Regions from separate parts of the Clostridium acetobutylicum ATCC 824 genome, predicted to be linked through region 3. Evidence: a T-box and tRNA genes for the amino acid it is inferred to sense, from the RefSeq annotation. Region 3 holds a T-box; the other regions hold tRNA genes.
What was found. The T-box of region 3 lies ahead of ileS (isoleucine--tRNA ligase). A T-box ahead of a tRNA ligase gene usually reads a tRNA of that ligase, here a tRNA-Ile.

Region 1: it encodes a tRNA-Ile, which carries the amino acid that the T-box ahead of ileS (isoleucine--tRNA ligase) is inferred to sense. The anticodon was not compared.
Region 2: it encodes a tRNA-Ile, which carries the amino acid that the T-box ahead of ileS (isoleucine--tRNA ligase) is inferred to sense. The anticodon was not compared.

Annotation. Positions count from the first base shown of each region.
Region 1 is NC_003030.1:3,333,268-3,339,102, reverse strand. Features, by position in the region: gene murD (UDP-N-acetylmuramoyl-L-alanine--D-glutamate ligase) at 1-836, shown strand, start outside; tRNA gene CA_RS16425 (tRNA-Ile) at 989-1,065, shown strand; tRNA gene CA_RS16420 (tRNA-Ala) at 1,067-1,142, shown strand; rRNA gene CA_RS16410 (16S ribosomal RNA) at 1,647-3,152, shown strand; rRNA gene CA_RS16405 (23S ribosomal RNA) at 3,333-5,835, shown strand, end outside.
Region 2 is NC_003030.1:13,019-18,853, reverse strand. Features, by position in the region: gene CA_RS00080 (L,D-transpeptidase) at 1-201, opposite strand, end outside; gene CA_RS00075 (UPF0182 family protein) at 308-3,028, opposite strand; gene CA_RS00070 (transcription repressor NadR) at 3,054-3,569, opposite strand; gene CA_RS00065 (HD domain-containing protein) at 3,643-4,119, opposite strand; tRNA gene CA_RS00060 (tRNA-Ala) at 4,204-4,279, opposite strand; tRNA gene CA_RS00055 (tRNA-Ile) at 4,281-4,357, opposite strand; rRNA gene rrf (5S ribosomal RNA) at 4,361-4,477, opposite strand; rRNA gene CA_RS00045 (23S ribosomal RNA) at 4,551-5,835, opposite strand, start outside.
Region 3 is NC_003030.1:3,186,326-3,192,160, reverse strand. Features, by position in the region: gene CA_RS15635 (acyltransferase family protein) at 1-360, shown strand, start outside; gene CA_RS15630 (acyltransferase family protein) at 350-1,408, shown strand; gene CA_RS15625 (CpsD/CapB family tyrosine-protein kinase) at 1,655-2,353, shown strand; gene CA_RS15620 (DUF5050 domain-containing protein) at 2,475-3,476, opposite strand; T-box leader at 3,754-3,973, shown strand; gene ileS (isoleucine--tRNA ligase) at 4,099-5,835, shown strand, end outside.

The DNA of each region.
Region 1 (5,835 bases), 150 kb from region 3:
CACCTGAAGTAGCAGTTGTTACAAATCTTAGTCCTAATCATCTTGATATACACAAGAACATGGAGGAATATATAAATGCAAAGAAAAATATATTTACCCATCAAAGCAAAGGTAATGTTCTGATAATAAACAGAGACAACGAAATAACAAATAATATGGAGAGCGAAGCTTTAGGAGATTTGTTGAAATTTAGCAGAAACGAAAAGGTCAAAAATGGAGCATATTATAATAAACAAGATGGAAATATATATTTATTTGAAAATAAAATATGCAACAAGGATGATATAAAAATAAAGGGAATGGATAATGTAAAAAACTTTATGGCAGCGTTTTGTGCAGTGAGCAAGGATGTGTCAAAAGAAAGTATGATAAAAGTAGCAATGAATTTTGCTGGAGTAGAGCATAGGCGTGAATTTGTAAGAGAATTAGATGGAGTAAAGTATTATAATGATTCAATAGCATCAAGTCCTACAAGAACTATTTCAGGACTTAATGCTTATGAAAGACCAGTTATACTTATAGCAGGAGGATATGATAAACACATTCCTTTTGAGCCACTTGCAGAAAAAGGGTATGACAAAATAAAGGTACTAATTTTAATGGGAGCTACAAAGAATAAAATAAAAGAAACTTTTGACAAGGTTATTTGTGAGAAAAATATAAAATTACCTATAATACTATCAGATAATTTAGAAGAGGCTGTATGTGAAGCTAAAAAGGTAGCTACTAATGGGGATATTGTAACATTATCACCAGCATGTGCAAGCTTTGATTCTTTTCCTAATTTTGAAGTGAGAGGTAATAAGTTTAAAGAAATAGTAAACAACTTAAAGTAGGAAAAACAAAAAAATATAAATTTTAAACTTTTTTAAAAAATACTGTTGACAAACATATTTAAATGATCTATAATATCTTACTGTAAGTTGTTTGCTACGGTTTAGCCTAGCAAGTGATTTAACTAACAATATTTAAATTGTTGCTAGGAAATGGATCTTTAGCTCAGTTGGTTAGAGCAACCGGCTCATAACCGGTCGGTCCGGGGTTCGAGTCCCTGAAGGTCCACCATGGGGGATTAGCTCAGCTGGGAGAGCACCTGCCTTGCACGCAGGGGGTCAAGAGTTCGAATCTCTTATTCTCCACCAAAAAGAACAGTCAGTGATGGCTGCTCTTTTTTTTATATAATAGTATAAGAAGGTAAAAACAAGGCATACTAAGTTTATATTTGTTTTTTAGTATACCTTGTTTTGTCGTTTTAGGGTCTTATTTTCAAAATTATGTCATAAACTACTCCTTGAGTATCAATATAAGAAATATTGAGTATAATGTAAAAAAACAGAGAGAAAGAGGTATATTTATCTTAAATGATGTTAATAATAAAAGTATATAATACACTATGTGATATTATATTACATGTCGCCGCACTAAGCGACAACATTCAATCTTAAAAACGAAAAAAGTAGTTGACAAGATTAAATGTAGATGTTATTATAATTAAGCTGTCTGAGTGCAGCGAACAATTGAACTTTTAAAATTAAACAGAGAATTAAAGAACCAGCAATTCTTTTGAATAGAATTTATTCTATTTAAATAAATTTAGCGATGAGCTAAAGGAATACAGATTAGCATCTGTATTATATCAAAACTTTTAAATTGAGAGTTTGATCCTGGCTCAGGACGAACGCTGGCGGCGTGCTTAACACATGCAAGTCGAGCGGGGAACTTCGGTTCCCAGCGGCGGACGGGTGAGTAACACGTGGGTAACCTACCTCATAGTGGGGAATAGCCTTTCGAAAGGAAGATTAATACCGCATAATACTCGAGAATCGCATGATTCTTGAGCCAAAGGATTTATTCGCTATGAGATGGACCCGCGGCGCATTAGCTTGTTGGTGAGGTAACGGCTCACCAAGGCTTCGATGCGTAGCCGACCTGAGAGGGTGATCGGCCACATTGGAACTGAGACACGGTCCAGACTCCTACGGGAGGCAGCAGTGGGGAATATTGCACAATGGGGGAAACCCTGATGCAGCAACGCCGCGTGAGTGATGAAGGTCTTCGGATCGTAAAACTCTGTCTTATGGGACGATAATGACGGTACCATAGGAGGAAGCCACGGCTAACTACGTGCCAGCAGCCGCGGTAATACGTAGGTGGCAAGCGTTGTCCGGATTTACTGGGCGTAAAGGATGTGTAGGCGGATATTTAAGTGAGATGTGAAATCCCCGGGCTTAACTTGGGGGCTGCATTTCAAACTGGATGTCTGGAGTGCAGGAGAGGAAGGCAGAATTCCTAGTGTAGCGGTGAAATGCGTAGAGATTAGGAAGAATACCAGTGGCGAAGGCGGCCTTCTGGACTGTAACTGACGCTGAGGCATGAAAGCGTGGGGAGCAAACAGGATTAGATACCCTGGTAGTCCACGCCGTAAACGATGAATACTAGGTGTAGGAGGTATCGACTCCTTCTGTGCCGCAGTTAACACAATAAGTATTCCGCCTGGGAAGTACGGTCGCAAGATTAAAACTCAAAGGAATTGACGGGGACCCGCACAAGCAGCGGAGCATGTGGTTTAATTCGAAGCAACGCGAAGAACCTTACCTAGACTTGACATCTCCTGAATTAGTCCGTAATGGATGAAGTCCCTTCGGGGACAGGATGACAGGTGGTGCATGGTTGTCGTCAGCTCGTGTCGTGAGATGTTGGGTTAAGTCCCGCAACGAGCGCAACCCTTATCATTAGTTGCTAACATTTAGTTGAGCACTCTAGTGAGACTGCCCGGGTTAACCGGGAGGAAGGTGGGGATGACGTCAAATCATCATGCCCCTTATGTCTAGGGCTACACACGTGCTACAATGGTGGGGACAAAAAGATGCAATACCGCAAGGTGGAGCAAAACTCAAAACCCCATCCCAGTTCGGATTGTAGGCTGAAACTCGCCTACATGAAGCCGGAGTTGCTAGTAATCGCGAATCAGAATGTCGCGGTGAATACGTTCCCGGGTCTTGTACACACCGCCCGTCACACCATGAGAGTCGGCAACACCCGAAGCCCGTGAGGTAACCTTTTGGAACCAGCGGTCGAAGGTGGGGTTGATAATTGGGGTGAAGTCGTAACAAGGTAGCCGTAGGAGAACCTGCGGCTGGATCACCTCCTTTCTAAGGAGTCGACATGGAAATGTAATTTCCATGAAGGTTCTTTGTTCTCTGTTTAATTTTGAGAGTTTAATTCTCTCTAAATTTGTACTTTGAAAATTGCATAGTAATCAATATAGAGTAATACTCTAAAGCAAGGCAAAGTTAATTCTTTGTTGTTTGAATTTAAATATATTTACTTAAGGTCAAGCTACAAAGGGCGCATGGTGAATGCCTTGGCACTAGGAGCCGATGAAGGACGTGATAAGCTGCGATAAGCTTCGGGTAGGCGCAAATAGCCTGTGAACCGAAGATTTCCGAATGAGGAAACTCTCATGGGTAACCCCATGAACTGTATACTGAATTCATAGGTATATAGAGGTAAACCCGGGGAACTGAAACATCTAAGTACCTGGAGGAAGAGAAAGAAAAATCGATTTCCTTAGTAGCGGCGAGCGAAACGGAAAGAGCCCAAACCGGAAACTTGTTTCCGGGGTTGCGGTCAGATCATTAAGGCTTTATATCTTAACCGAAGATTTCTGGAAAGTTAAACCATAGAAGGTAATAGTCCTGTAGGTAAAAAGAGAAAAAAGCCCGATCTGTACCAGAGTACCACGAGACACGTGAAACCTTGTGGGAAGCTGGGAGGACCACCTCCCAAGGCTAAATACTACCTAGTGACCGATAGTGAAGAAGTACCGTGAGGGAAAGGTGAAAAGAACCCCAGGAGGGGAGTGAAATAGAACCTGAAACCGTGTGTCCACAACCGATCAAAACACGTTAATGTGTGATGATGTGCTTTTTGTAGAACGAGCCAGCGAGTTACGGTATGCAGCAAGGTTAAGCACTTAAGGTGCGCAGCCGAAGGGAAACCAAGTCTGAATAGGGCGTATAGTTGCATGCTGTAGACCCGAAACCGGGTGACCTATCCATGGCCAGGGTGAAGCGGAAGTAAAATTCCGTGGAGGCCCGAACCACAATGGTGTTGAAAAACCATGGGATGAGCTGTGGATAGGGGAGAAATTCCAATCGAACTCGGATATAGCTGGTTCTCCTCGAAATAGCTTTAGGGCTAGCGCCATGAATGAGTACCGGAGGTAGAGCACTGAATGAGGTAGGGGCTGACAACAGTTACCGAACTTTATCAAACTCCGAATGCTGGATACTTGAATCATGGTAGTCAGACTGCGAATGATAAGATCCGTAGTCAAAAGGGAAACAGCCCAGATCACCAGCTAAGGTCCCAAAGTATAGATTAAGTGGTAAAGGATGTGGGATTTCTAAGACAACTAGGATGTTGGCTCAGAAGCAGCCATACATTAAAAGAGTGCGTAATAGCTCACTAGTCAAGAGATCCTGCGCCGAAAATGTCCGGGGCTAAAATCTAACACCGAAGCTGTGAACTTGTACTTCGTACAAGTGGTAGAGGAGCATCCTGTATGGGCTGAAGTCGTACCGAAAGGAGCGGTGGACTGTACAGGAGAGAGTATGCTGGCATAAGTAGCGAGAACTAAGTGAGAATCTTAGTGGTCGAAAACCTAAGGTTTCCTGGGGAAGGTTCGTCCGCCCAGGGTAAGTCGGGACCTAAGCCGAGGCCGAAAGGCGTAGGTGATGGACAATCGGTTGATATTCCGATACCGCAGAGTAACGTTATGAGAAATGGGATGACGCAGGAGGATAGGATATGCGTACGTTATTGGAAGTACGTCTAAGCACTGAGGATGAAAGATAGGAAAATCCGTCTTTCGTTAAGTCTGGGGTGTAATGGTGAGGTAGTTTACTACCGAAATATCTGATTTCATGCTGCCAAGAAAAGTCTCTATCCAGGAGCTCTGTGCCCGTACCGCAAACCGACACAGGTAGGTGAGGAGAGAATCCTAAGACCATCGGAAGAATTGCTGTTAAGGAACTCGGCAAATTGACCCCGTAACTTCGGGAGAAGGGGTGCCTACGAGAGTAGGTCGCAGAGAATAGGCCCAAGCAACTGTTTATCAAAAACACAGGTTTCTGCTAAAGCGAAAGCTGAAGTATAGGAGCTGACGCCTGCCCGGTGCTGGAAGGTTAAGGGGAATGCTTAGCGCAAGCGAAGGCATGAACTTAAGCCCCAGTAAACGGCGGCCGTAACTATAACGGTCCTAAGGTAGCGAAATTCCTTGTCGGGTAAGTTCCGACCCGCACGAATGGCGTAATGATTTGGGCACTGTCTCAACAGCAAATCCGGCGAAATTGTAGTGCAAGTGAAGATGCTTGCTACCCGCGATTGGACGGAAAGACCCCGTAGAGCTTTACTGTATCTTAGCATTGAATCTCGGTATTGTCTGTACAGAATAGGTGGGAGACTTGGAAGCAGTTCCGTCAGGGATTGTGGAGTCGTCTTTGGGATACCACCCTGACAGTACTGGGGTTCTAACCGGAGGCCATGAAACTGGTCACGGGACATAGCTAGGAGGGCAGTTTGACTGGGGCGGTCGCCTCCTAAAAAGTAACGGAGGCGCCCAAAGGTTCCCTCAGCGCGGTTGGAAACCGCGCGTAGAGTGCAAAGGCAGAAGGGAGCCTGACTGCGACACAAACAAGTGGAGCAGAGACGAAAGTCGGGCTTAGTGATCCGGTGACACCTCGTGGGAGGGTCATCGCTCAACGGATAAAAGCTACCTCGGGGATAACAGGCTGATCTCCCCCAAGAGTCCACATCGACGGGGAGGTTTGG
Region 2 (5,835 bases), 770 kb from region 3:
AGCAATATTATCTTTAAACTTATACTTCATTTCTTGCTTAACTTCAGCTTTAACTTTCTTCTCATATGAAATACTAGGTGGAACATAATCTCCTGGCTTATCATCTTTAGTAAAGAATATAGGCGCTACTATAATTGAACATGCTACTATTGAACTAATTAAGCTTGATAATAAAAATTTTAATATTTCTTTCTTAATCATTTTTTTCCTCCACTTATTTGTTATTATTTACACAAAAGCATAATTTAAACAAATAAATGGATTAAAAAAATTATAGGCTACAAAATATAACCTATAATTTAAAAATCTATTTATTCAATTCATCTAAAGTCTTACCTAGTTTATTTATATAATCACCATATTTTGACCAATCGCCATTCTTTTGAGCATCAACAGCCTGATTATATAAATCCTGAGCCTGCTTTAATTTATCCTTATTATTTGAACTATCAGTAGATGTTCCTCCTGTTTCAGTTCTAGTTTCAGATTGATTATTACTGCTATTATTAAATATTTGATTCAATGCCTCATCTATACTATTAGCCATAACCATCTTATTCCCAAAGGATACAATAACCCTTTTCACCTCAGGCATACTATTTTTTCCTTGTGCTCTTAAGTAAACTGGTTCTACATATAAAAGAGAATTTTTTATTGGTATTATAGACGTATCTCCAAATTGAACACTTGATCCTTGAGTATTCCATAGTGAAACTTCTTTTGATATTGAAGGATCTTGATTTAACTTTTGCTTAAATAAATATGGGCTATAAACTGTTTTATCTGTTGGAAGCTTATATAAAATTAACTTTCCATAGTTGTTCCCATCCATCCTAGCTCCAAATATAGCTGACATATTATCTTTATCTTTCATATTGAAATACTCCATTAGAACCATCTCAGATTTATTCTCTCCTGGAAGTCTCATTATAAAGTACGAAGCATCATTTACTCCCTTTTCGCCATTTATTTGTTTTTGATTCTTAGCAGTTTCCCAAAGATCTTCACTATTATAAAAAACCCCTGTATCAGTTACATGATATTTTCCTAAAACATTGCACTGAGTGGAAAATAAATCTTCTGGGTATTTAAAATGACTTCTTATATCTTTTGGAACTTGACTTACATCTTTAAATAATCCAGGAAAAATCTTAGAATAGCTGTTTGCTATAGGGTCATTTTTATCTACAATATAAAAGTTGGTTGTGCCATCTACTGCATCTATAACAACTTTAACAGAATTTCTTATATAATTAACATTGTTATATGGTTGGGAATAAGGAAATCTATCAGAAGTCGTATATGCATCTACAATCCAAAATAACTTGCCACCGCTTAAAACCACATAAGGATCTTTATCATAACTTAAAAATGGAGCTATTTTATTTAATCTATCCATTATATTTCTATTGATTAAAATCTTACTATTACTAGTTATATTCTCTGACAGTAAAAAGTTAGAATCTCTCTTATTTATGGCAAATATAAGTCTATTTAAAATATTTGCCTTTATTCCACCTTTCCCATCATAATTATTAGTTTTATTTTTACTTCCATCTGGATAGTCAAACTCTCCAAGAGTATTGTTTGCAATAGCATAATCATCCGTTTCTTCACCATAGTATATTCTAGGATTTGTAATCTTAAGATTAGTGCTATTTTGAGGAGGTATATCTTTTATTACAAAGTTCGGTTGTCCCTCGCTAGTTACTGAATTAACCTTACTCATAACCAAGCCATATCCATGTGTATATATAAGATGCCTATTTTGCCAAGTATCTGCATTTCCTTCAAGTGATTTACTATCTATTTCTCTTGGTGCTAAAAATACTTCACTGTATTTTCCACCTATATTATACCTATCAACATCTAAATCTCTAAAATCATAGTAATACCTAACCACTTGCACTTGATTATAAAACTCCAGTGCAGGTGTTACCGAATTTACTTTTATATTATTTACTGTATCTCTATTACTATCTATATCTGCTTGCGTTAAACTATCACTTGATGGAAAATTACTTTCTGATAACTTATCTATATTAAAAGCTTTCCTTGTATATTCTATATTATTTTTAATATAAGGAGCTTCTAAATTCTTTTCATTAGATTTAACAATTAAATTTTGAACTATTTCAGCCGTTATGCTTTGGCCTATAATTAATATTAGTATAGCTACTATTGATACAAATATAGGCTTAATTTTATATTTGATTATGCTTGTAAAAATAACAACTGATGATACTATAGCTGCTGCAATTATAATTACGTAAAATACAAGTGATACATGTATGTCTGTATATCCTCCACCATATACAACACCACGTGGAGAATAAACTAAATTAAATGACCTTATAGCATAACCTACTGCTACCAAAAACATTATCAAACCTGAAATTATAGCAAACTGCCTACCTGCAAAGTCACTTAATCCCTTAAAAAATTCCTTGAAACTAATATTAATACCACCAATATTTCTATTATAAACTCTATCTCTTAAACTTAATACTATATAGAGAATAACTGTAAGTACAGCCATAAATATTAGAAATAACAGCATGACTCCATACAATGATTCTATAAGTGGCAATCTAAATACATAAAACGATACATCAAGATTAAAAATAGGATCCTTGATATTAAAACTATTCCCACTAGTAAACTGTAGTATTCTATACCAATATACTGAAGACGTAAAGTATGCGACAAAAAAAGATGCTATAACATCAATTACAATAGCTACTCTTTTTTTTAATTTTTCAGTTTTTACATTAACTTCAACAACCTTATTCCATTTTATAATTATTTTCCTTATACTTTTATAATAAAACCAAAGTCCAGTATATATAATAATAAAAATAGGAATCATAAGTTTTAATATAGCAGCAAGCTTTGTAAAATACACAGACGTATATCCTATTTCTTTAAACCATTCTAAATTAATTATAAAGTCTGTTACCTTACCAAATGAACCAACTATAACTAATAAGAATAAAATTATAGTTACAATAGTAACTTTCTTCTTCAAAAAACTCACCTCATATTTTTTATTTCTAATCAGATATTATGTAGTTCTTTCTAGTCAATTCATCTACAATATTATTCATATCCTCTTCGTTATCAGTTCTTATTGTATGAAGGTGAACTCCTCCTGTAAGAATTGAAAGAGGTTCTGCACTATAATCTCTAATTTTATTCATAAAGTTTTTTACATCAAAAAGTGTTCTAATCATAAGTATTCCTCTTATTTCTCCATAAAGAGGATGTTCTATAATTACATCTTCTACAACTCCTCCAAACTTAATAACAGAATTAAGTTCATCTTCTATTGCATTTCTCTCATGTACTACTGCAAGAACTCTCTTTATAGAATTAGAATTATTTTTATTAATTATATATCCTTTAGGCGTTGCAATTATTTTGTGTCCTTTTGCTCTAAGTATTGCTATATCTTTTACAATCACTTGTCTTGTCACACCTAATTCTCTTGCTAGGGTACTTCCCTTAATAGGCTCATCATTATTTTCTAATTTGTTTTTTATATTTTCTCTTCTTTCTTCAGAAATCATTTTATATCACCATATCTTACTCCATATTTATATATTTAATTTTACCATAAACACTAAAAATATAGTTCTCAAATTAATTTTTATCATCATATTTTTTTAATATATTAAGTTTTAAATTATTATTAATACTATTATTATGATGATTTTTTACTAGAAATAATACTTCTTCATTTTCTATATCTTTTAATATATAATAACCTATATCTCCATGATTATAATAGCAATTAACCTTTTTTAATTTACTTAACCTTTTTAATTTTCCTTTAGTTATAAAATCTAATATAACTAATATTGATTTATCTATTAAGTTAAGCTTTACATATATTTTACCTATATCATGTAAAAGCGCCGCTTTTATTATATCTTTTTGATTACATATCTTCTCAACATCTCTTGCAACATTTATAGAATGTTTTTGCTCATGGATAGATAGTTTATAAAATAATTCTTTTTCATTTGTATTTAAACTCTTTTCAATATATAATTTATCATCATCACTAATATACGAAGACACATATTTAAAAAATTGATTTATTCTCCCTTTAATCAATGTATCTCCTCCTCTTTATATTTACTTAAAATTATATAATGAATAAAATAAAAAAGATAGCAGTTTTATCTGCTATCTTTTTTATGGTGGAGAATAAGAGATTCGAACTCTTGACCCCCTGCGTGCAAGGCAGGTGCTCTCCCAGCTGAGCTAATCCCCCATGGTGGACCTTCAGGGACTCGAACCCCGGACCGACCGGTTATGAGCCGGTTGCTCTAACCAACTGAGCTAAAGATCCATTACCCGGCAATGACCTACTCTCCCACAGGGCTGCCCCTGCAGTACCATCGGCGCTTTGGTTCTTAACCTTCGTGTTCGGTATGGGAACGGGTGTTACAACCAAGCTATGGTCACCGGATTAATTTATTTAGTTTTTGAAAGCATTTGTACTTTCAAAATTGCATAGTAATCTTAATATATTTACCTTTATATTGGTCAAGCCCTCGACCTATTAGTATCAGTCAGCTTAAAATGTTACCATTCTTACACCTCTGACCTATCACCTGTTGTTCTTACAGGGGTCTTACTAACTTATGTTATGGGAAATCTAATCTTGAGGTGGGCTTCACGCTTAGATGCCTTCAGCGTTTATCCCTTCCCGACATAGCTACCCAGCCGTGCCTTTGGTAAGACAACTGGTACACCAGAGGTCAGTCCATCCCGGTCCTCTCGTACTAAGGACAGCTCCTCTCAAATTTCCTTCGCCCGCGACGGATAGGGACCGAACTGTCTCACGACGTTCTGAACCCAGCTCGCGTGCCGCTTTAATGGGCGAACAGCCCAACCCTTGGGACCTACTTCAGCCCCAGGATGCGACGAGCCGACATCGAGGTGCCAAACCTCCCCGTCGATGTGGACTCTTGGGGGAGATCAGCCTGTTATCCCCGAGGTAGCTTTTATCCGTTGAGCGATGACCCTCCCACGAGGTGTCACCGGATCACTAAGCCCGACTTTCGTCTCTGCTCCACTTGTTTGTGTCGCAGTCAGGCTCCCTTCTGCCTTTGCACTCTACGCGCGGTTTCCAACCGCGCTGAGGGAACCTTTGGGCGCCTCCGTTACTTTTTAGGAGGCGACCGCCCCAGTCAAACTGCCCTCCTAGCTATGTCCCGTGACCAGTTTCATGGCCTCCGGTTAGAACCCCAGTACTGTCAGGGTGGTATCCCAAAGACGACTCCACAATCCCTGACGGAACTGCTTCCAAGTCTCCCACCTATTCTGTACAGACAATACCGAGATTCAATGCTAAGATACAGTAAAGCTCTACGGGGTCTTTCCGTCCAATCGCGGGTAGCAAGCATCTTCACTTGCACTACAATTTCGCCGGATTTGCTGTTGAGACAGTGCCCAAATCATTACGCCATTCGTGCGGGTCGGAACTTACCCGACAAGGAATTTCGCTACCTTAGGACCGTTATAGTTACGGCCGCCGTTTACTGGGGCTTAAGTTCATGCCTTCGCTTGCGCTAAGCATTCCCCTTAACCTTCCAGCACCGGGCAGGCGTCAGCTCCTATACTTCAGCTTTCGCTTTAGCAGAAACCTGTGTTTTTGATAAACAGTTGCTTGGGCCTATTCTCTGCGACCTACTCTCGTAGGCACCCCTTCTCCCGAAGTTACGGGGTCAATTTGCCGAGTTCCTTAACAGCAATTCTTCCGATGGTCTTAGGATTCTCTCCTCACCTACCTGTGTCGGTTTGCGGTACGGGCACAGAGCTCCT
Region 3 (5,835 bases):
ATGATAGTTGGCAGATATGGTATTTATCCAATGTTTATTTTAGCGGCAATTGCTGGTTCTATGACCGTTATTATATTTTCAAATTTGATAAGAGAATCAAAGCTTCTAGAATGGCTTGGAAAAAATAGTTTGTTTATTATGGGACTGCACTTTATTGTGTTTATAGTAATTTTAGATCCTATACAAAAATTACTTAGTATACCTCAAAGTAATTTCTTTTTAAGAAGTTTTATAACTTTAATAGATATATTAATATGTATAGCTGTATTAAAACCAGTTATTTCAGCTATAAAGAAGTATTTACCTTTTATGACGGGGAGTAGGAAAGTAAGTACAAAAGGGGAAAACTATGAAGGATAAACGTTCGCTTGAGATGGATGTCATAAAGGGACTAGGTATTATTGCAATAGTAATAGGACATACTGAGTCTCCTTTGCTTAGATTTGTATATTCTTATCACGTTGTATTATTTTTCTTTATATCGGGATATTTTTACAAGGATAAATATACTCATAAACCAATAACACTGATTAAAAAGAGAATAAAGACCTTGTATATACCTTTTATAGCTTATGAACTTATTTTTTTAGTGCTGCATAATTTCTTTATAAAGTTCAATGTTTATCATTTTAAGTATTATTCCATGGGGGATTTTATAAGCTCCGCAGCTAAAATTTTAACATTTCATGAAATACAATCGGAAGTACTTGGTCAATTTTGGTTTATAAAGGTATTATTTATTACTAATATAATATTTTTTCTTATTGATTTTGTTTTTTGCAAAATTAAAGGTTTTAAAAAGGAAATTTTACAAGGTATATTGTTTTTAGTATTATTTGTCATTGATGTAGTTGCAACACAACATATAGGTAATAATAAAACTGCATTTACAGTTCCTACAGCTAGTCTTGTTCCTGTTAGTTTATTAGCATTTTGGGCGGGAAATATATATAAAAAGTATAAAGCACATGTTTCGTTAAATATATATTTTGCAATAATAAGCTTAATAGGAATAATTATAAGCTGCCAATTTGTGGGCACTAATATGGGCAACTTTTTTATATATCCGGCGGTATTTTTGGTAAATTCCGTGCTAGGAATATATTTAAATTTGTATTTATCCAAAATATTAGTTGAGAAAAATGCATATAAGATTATTGAAATCATAGGAAAAAATAGTTTAACTATTTTAGCGCTTCATATAATTTGCTTCAAAGCTATTAATTTAGCGCAAATATATATATATAACTTAAGTTACTCTTATTTAAGTCATAGAATAATAAATATGAATAATTTTTGGTGGATTGCTTATTCTATAGTAGGAGTACTTATACCAGTAATTTTGGCTTTGGGCGCAAATAAGGTCTTACTTTTCTTAAAAAAAATAATAAGTAAACAATTAGCATAGGTTAGATGGTTTTGTTCATTTGTACAAGTGTTTTCAAATAAACAAAATCATCCTTTTTAAATTTACACATTATTAAAAATATATATTTTAAAGTTCACACAATTATTACGTATATGTTGTATAATAAATAAATCTAGTATAATCAAGCTTAAAATGCATATAATGCATAAAAGTTTGATGCTATAGAGTTAAATACTAATGTAATAATATTACTTTTATGTAAAAATAAGAGGTGGTGAAAAATCAATGTTGATTGTTAAGGATAATCCTAAATCTCCAGTAGCAGAATCTTATAGAACCTTAAGAAGTAACATTCAGTTTTCAAGTTTCGATGAAGAAATTAGAGTTATACTGGTTACAAGTTCAGGGCCAGGTGAAGGAAAATCAACTACGGCAGCTAATTTAGCACTTGCCATGGCTGAAACAGGAAATCAAGTTTTAATTGTTGACTGCGATTTAAGAAAACCAAGCATACACAAAAAATTTAAATTATCTAATAGTTCTGGTTTATCAAACATAATAGCGGGACAAGCTAAGTTTGAAGATTCGGCTCATTATTTTAATAAGAAACTTTGTGTTTTAACCTCTGGTAAAATACCACCTAATCCTGCAGAAATGCTTGCATCACATAAAATGAAAGAATTCTTAAATGAATCAAAAGGAGTATTTAAATATATAATACTTGATACTCCTCCTATAATAGCAGTAACGGACCCTCAAATTCTTTCTACTATGGTAGATGGTGTGATTTTAGTTGTAAGTTCTGGGGTGGCTGAAATAGAAGCAGCTAAAAGAGCTAAAGAACTTTTAGAAAATGTAAATGCCAACATACTTGGAACAGTTCTTAACAAGGTAAAAGTAGGTAGTAGAGGTTATTACAGTTATTATGGCAACGAAGGTAAAAGGGGAAAGAGGCGTAAAAGAAAAAGGAAACTGTTTAAGTAGAAAAAATAAAAATTTAATGGATTTTTTATCATAAAGCAAGTATTCCTGTAATAGAACAGATAAAAAATAAACTTTTACAAAAAAGCTGTAGTAGTTTTAGCTTAGAGCTACTATAGCTTTTTTACTGAAGCTTTCTAAGTTCTGTTCCATCAGTTTTCATAATGTAATTTGAGTTTCCATCATTAGTCGTTCCGTCGAAGAAAACAAAACTATTTATAACATTTATATTTGATATTTTTGAAATTCTATTAGAATTAAATACTACTTTATTTAAGTTATTGTTATTAATTCTAAAGAATAGATTTCGTTTATTATCACTTGAATATAGCAAATTTCCACTAAAATTTAAGTAATGAGATGAAGTACTGTCTACCTGTTGTTTCTCACTCCCATCATTTTTGATTTTATAAACCGTTCCGTTATCTGAATCATTTGTATAGTATATAAAGTCATTAAAAACATTTATGTAAATTGAAGTGTCATCGTTTAGTTTAGTATCATCTTCTCCGGTATTCTTTATTCTATACAAAGAATTTCCAAGAGTTTCATTTTGATAGTATATATAGTTGTCAACAACTGTGATATAGGAGGAGTATGAATCGTTTAGTTTTTGTCTGTCTGAACCATCAGTTTTTATCTTATATAATTTATTTCCGTCATTTTCATTCTGATAATAAAGATAGCCCTTTGAAAGATTAAGATAAAACACTTTATCATTGGTTAATTTTGAAGTTTTTAAGCTTGACTTATTGATTTTATAAAGTCTCCCTTCATCGGACACATTTCTATAGTAGAGAAAATCCTTATCTGAATTTAAATAGTAGGCTTTGTCAGAGGTTAGCTTTGTTTTATTTGAGCCATCATAATTCATTTTGTATATTCCTGTAGCACCATAGGTTATAGAGTAGTATATGTAATTCGTGTCTTCGCAGGCAGTACCATAGTTGCTAATATTTCCAACGGAATTTCCATTACCATAACAATCTTTTTCATACTTTTCATAAAAAATTTTATTTTTGTTAGGTTTAGGTGTATTGTTTGAGGCTTTACTAATAGTGGTATTTTTGCAACCAGTAGCTAAAAAAAATATTACAAGAGTAACTATTAAGACAATTTTTTTCATAACTAGCACCCCATTTTTGATAAATTTAGTTAATAGTTATATACTATATAAAGTTTAACCAATATTATGATAAGTAAAACACTAAAAAGAAATAGAATACATATCTATCAGAGGTTTTAATTTTATTATGATTAATAAATATACTTATATTAGTGATTTATTGATTAGAAATATAGTTAGAAAAGATAAGGGGCATAGTGACTATAATTGATTCATTTGACATAAATAATATCTTGTAATATAATACGATATAAGCTATAATATATTAATATTAAGGAAAATAGTGTAGAAAGGGAAAAGTACTTTTAGGAAAGCTTATAGAGAGCAAGGAAATGGTGGAAACTTTGCAGCTTAAGTTTAAGGAAAATCACCCTGGAGCTGGAGACTGAAATTATAGTAAGTTTTTTCGTAATTCTGCGTTAAAGAATAGGGTATTAAAAAGTGCCTGAAGATTAAACCATAGGTGGTATATAAGCGAATGTAACTTCGTCCTATTTTAGGGCGGAGTTTTTTATTATATGTGAATGAAAAAATAGGAAAGTTAGTAGTTGTGAAACTTATGTATGTAAGCGAATTCTCTACTAGTTTTTCTATGACTAACGTTTTGGAAAGGAGTTTCATAATGTATAAGAAAGTTGATTCTAGCAAATCGTTTGTTGACATTGAAAGAGACGTACTAAAATTATGGCATGAAAAGGAAATAGTGAAAAAAAGCTTTAACTCAAATCAGGATGGTGAATATTTTAGTTTTTATGATGGTCCACCAACTGCAAATGGAAGACCCCATGTAGGTCATATTATTACAAGAGTAATGAAGGATTTAATTCCAAGATATAAAGTAATGAAGGGCTACAAGGTTCCAAGGAAAGCTGGATGGGATACTCACGGACTTCCTGTAGAGCTTGAGATAGAGAAGAAACTTGGAATTTCAGGAAAACCTCAAATAGAGGAATACGGAATAGAAAAGTTTGTTAAAGAATGTAAGGAGAGTGTTTTCTCATATGTTAGCTTGTGGAAGGATATGTCCGAAAAGCTAGGTTATTGGGTTGACATGGAAAATCCTTATGTAACTTATCACAATGATTATATAGAATCCGTATGGTGGGCTTTAAAACAAATGTGGGATAAGGATCTTTTATATAAAGGTCATAAAATAGTTCCGTATTGCCCTAGGTGTGGAACTGCGCTTTCTTCTCACGAAGTTGCTCAAGGATACAAAGATGTAAAAGAAGCAACAGCTTTTGTTAAATTTAAAGTAAAAGGTGAAGAAAATAAATATATATTAGCATGGACAACAACACCATGGACACTTCCAAGTAACGTAGCACTTGCTATTAATAAGGCTTACGATTACGTAGAGGTTATAAACAATGGAGAGCATTTAATACTTGCAAAAGCACTTTTAACTGTACTTGAAGGAGAATATGAAGTAGTTTCTGAGTTCAAAGGTGAAAAACTTTTGGGAATGGAATATGAACAGCTATTTAAATTTGCAAATCCTGATAAAAAAGCATTTTATGTTGTACACGGTGATTTTGTAACTTTATCAGATGGTACTGGAATAGTTCATATAGCGCCTGCTTATGGTGAAGATGATAACATGCTTGGTAAAAAATACGATTTGCCACTTATAAATTTAGTTAATGGTGAAGGTAAATTTGTGGATGAAGTTGAACCATGGAAGGGATTGTTTGTAAAGAAAGCAGATCCTAAGATTCTTGAATACATGAAGGAAAATGGAACTTTATATAAGTCAGAGAAGTTTACTCACTCATATCCTCACTGCTGGAGATGTGATACACCACTTTTATATTATCCAAGAGATAGCTGGTTTGTAAGAATGACTTCTTTAAGGGATAAACTAGTTGAAAATAATAATAAAATTCACTGGTATCCAGATAACATAAGGACAGGAAGATTTGGTAAGTTCGTTGAAAATGTTATAGACTGGGGTATAAGCAGAGACAGATATTGGGGTACACCACTCCCAATTTGGCAATGTGAATGCGGTCATAGAGATTGCGTTGGAAGTATTGAAGAGCTTAAAGAGAAGGGAATCAATGTTCCAGAAAACATAGAGCTTCATAAACCATACATTGACGAAGTAAAACTTACATGTCCTAAGTGTGGTAAGCCTATGACAAGAACCGAAGAGGTTATAGACTGCTGGTTTGATTCAGGTTCAATGCCTTTTGCACAGCTTCATTATCCTTTTGAAAACAAGGAAGTGTTTGAAAATACCTTCCCAGCACAGTTTATATCAGAAGCTGTTGACCAAACAAGAGGATGGTTCTATACATTGCTTGCAATTTCTACATCAATATTTGATAAGAGCTCTTTTGAAAATTGTATAGTATTA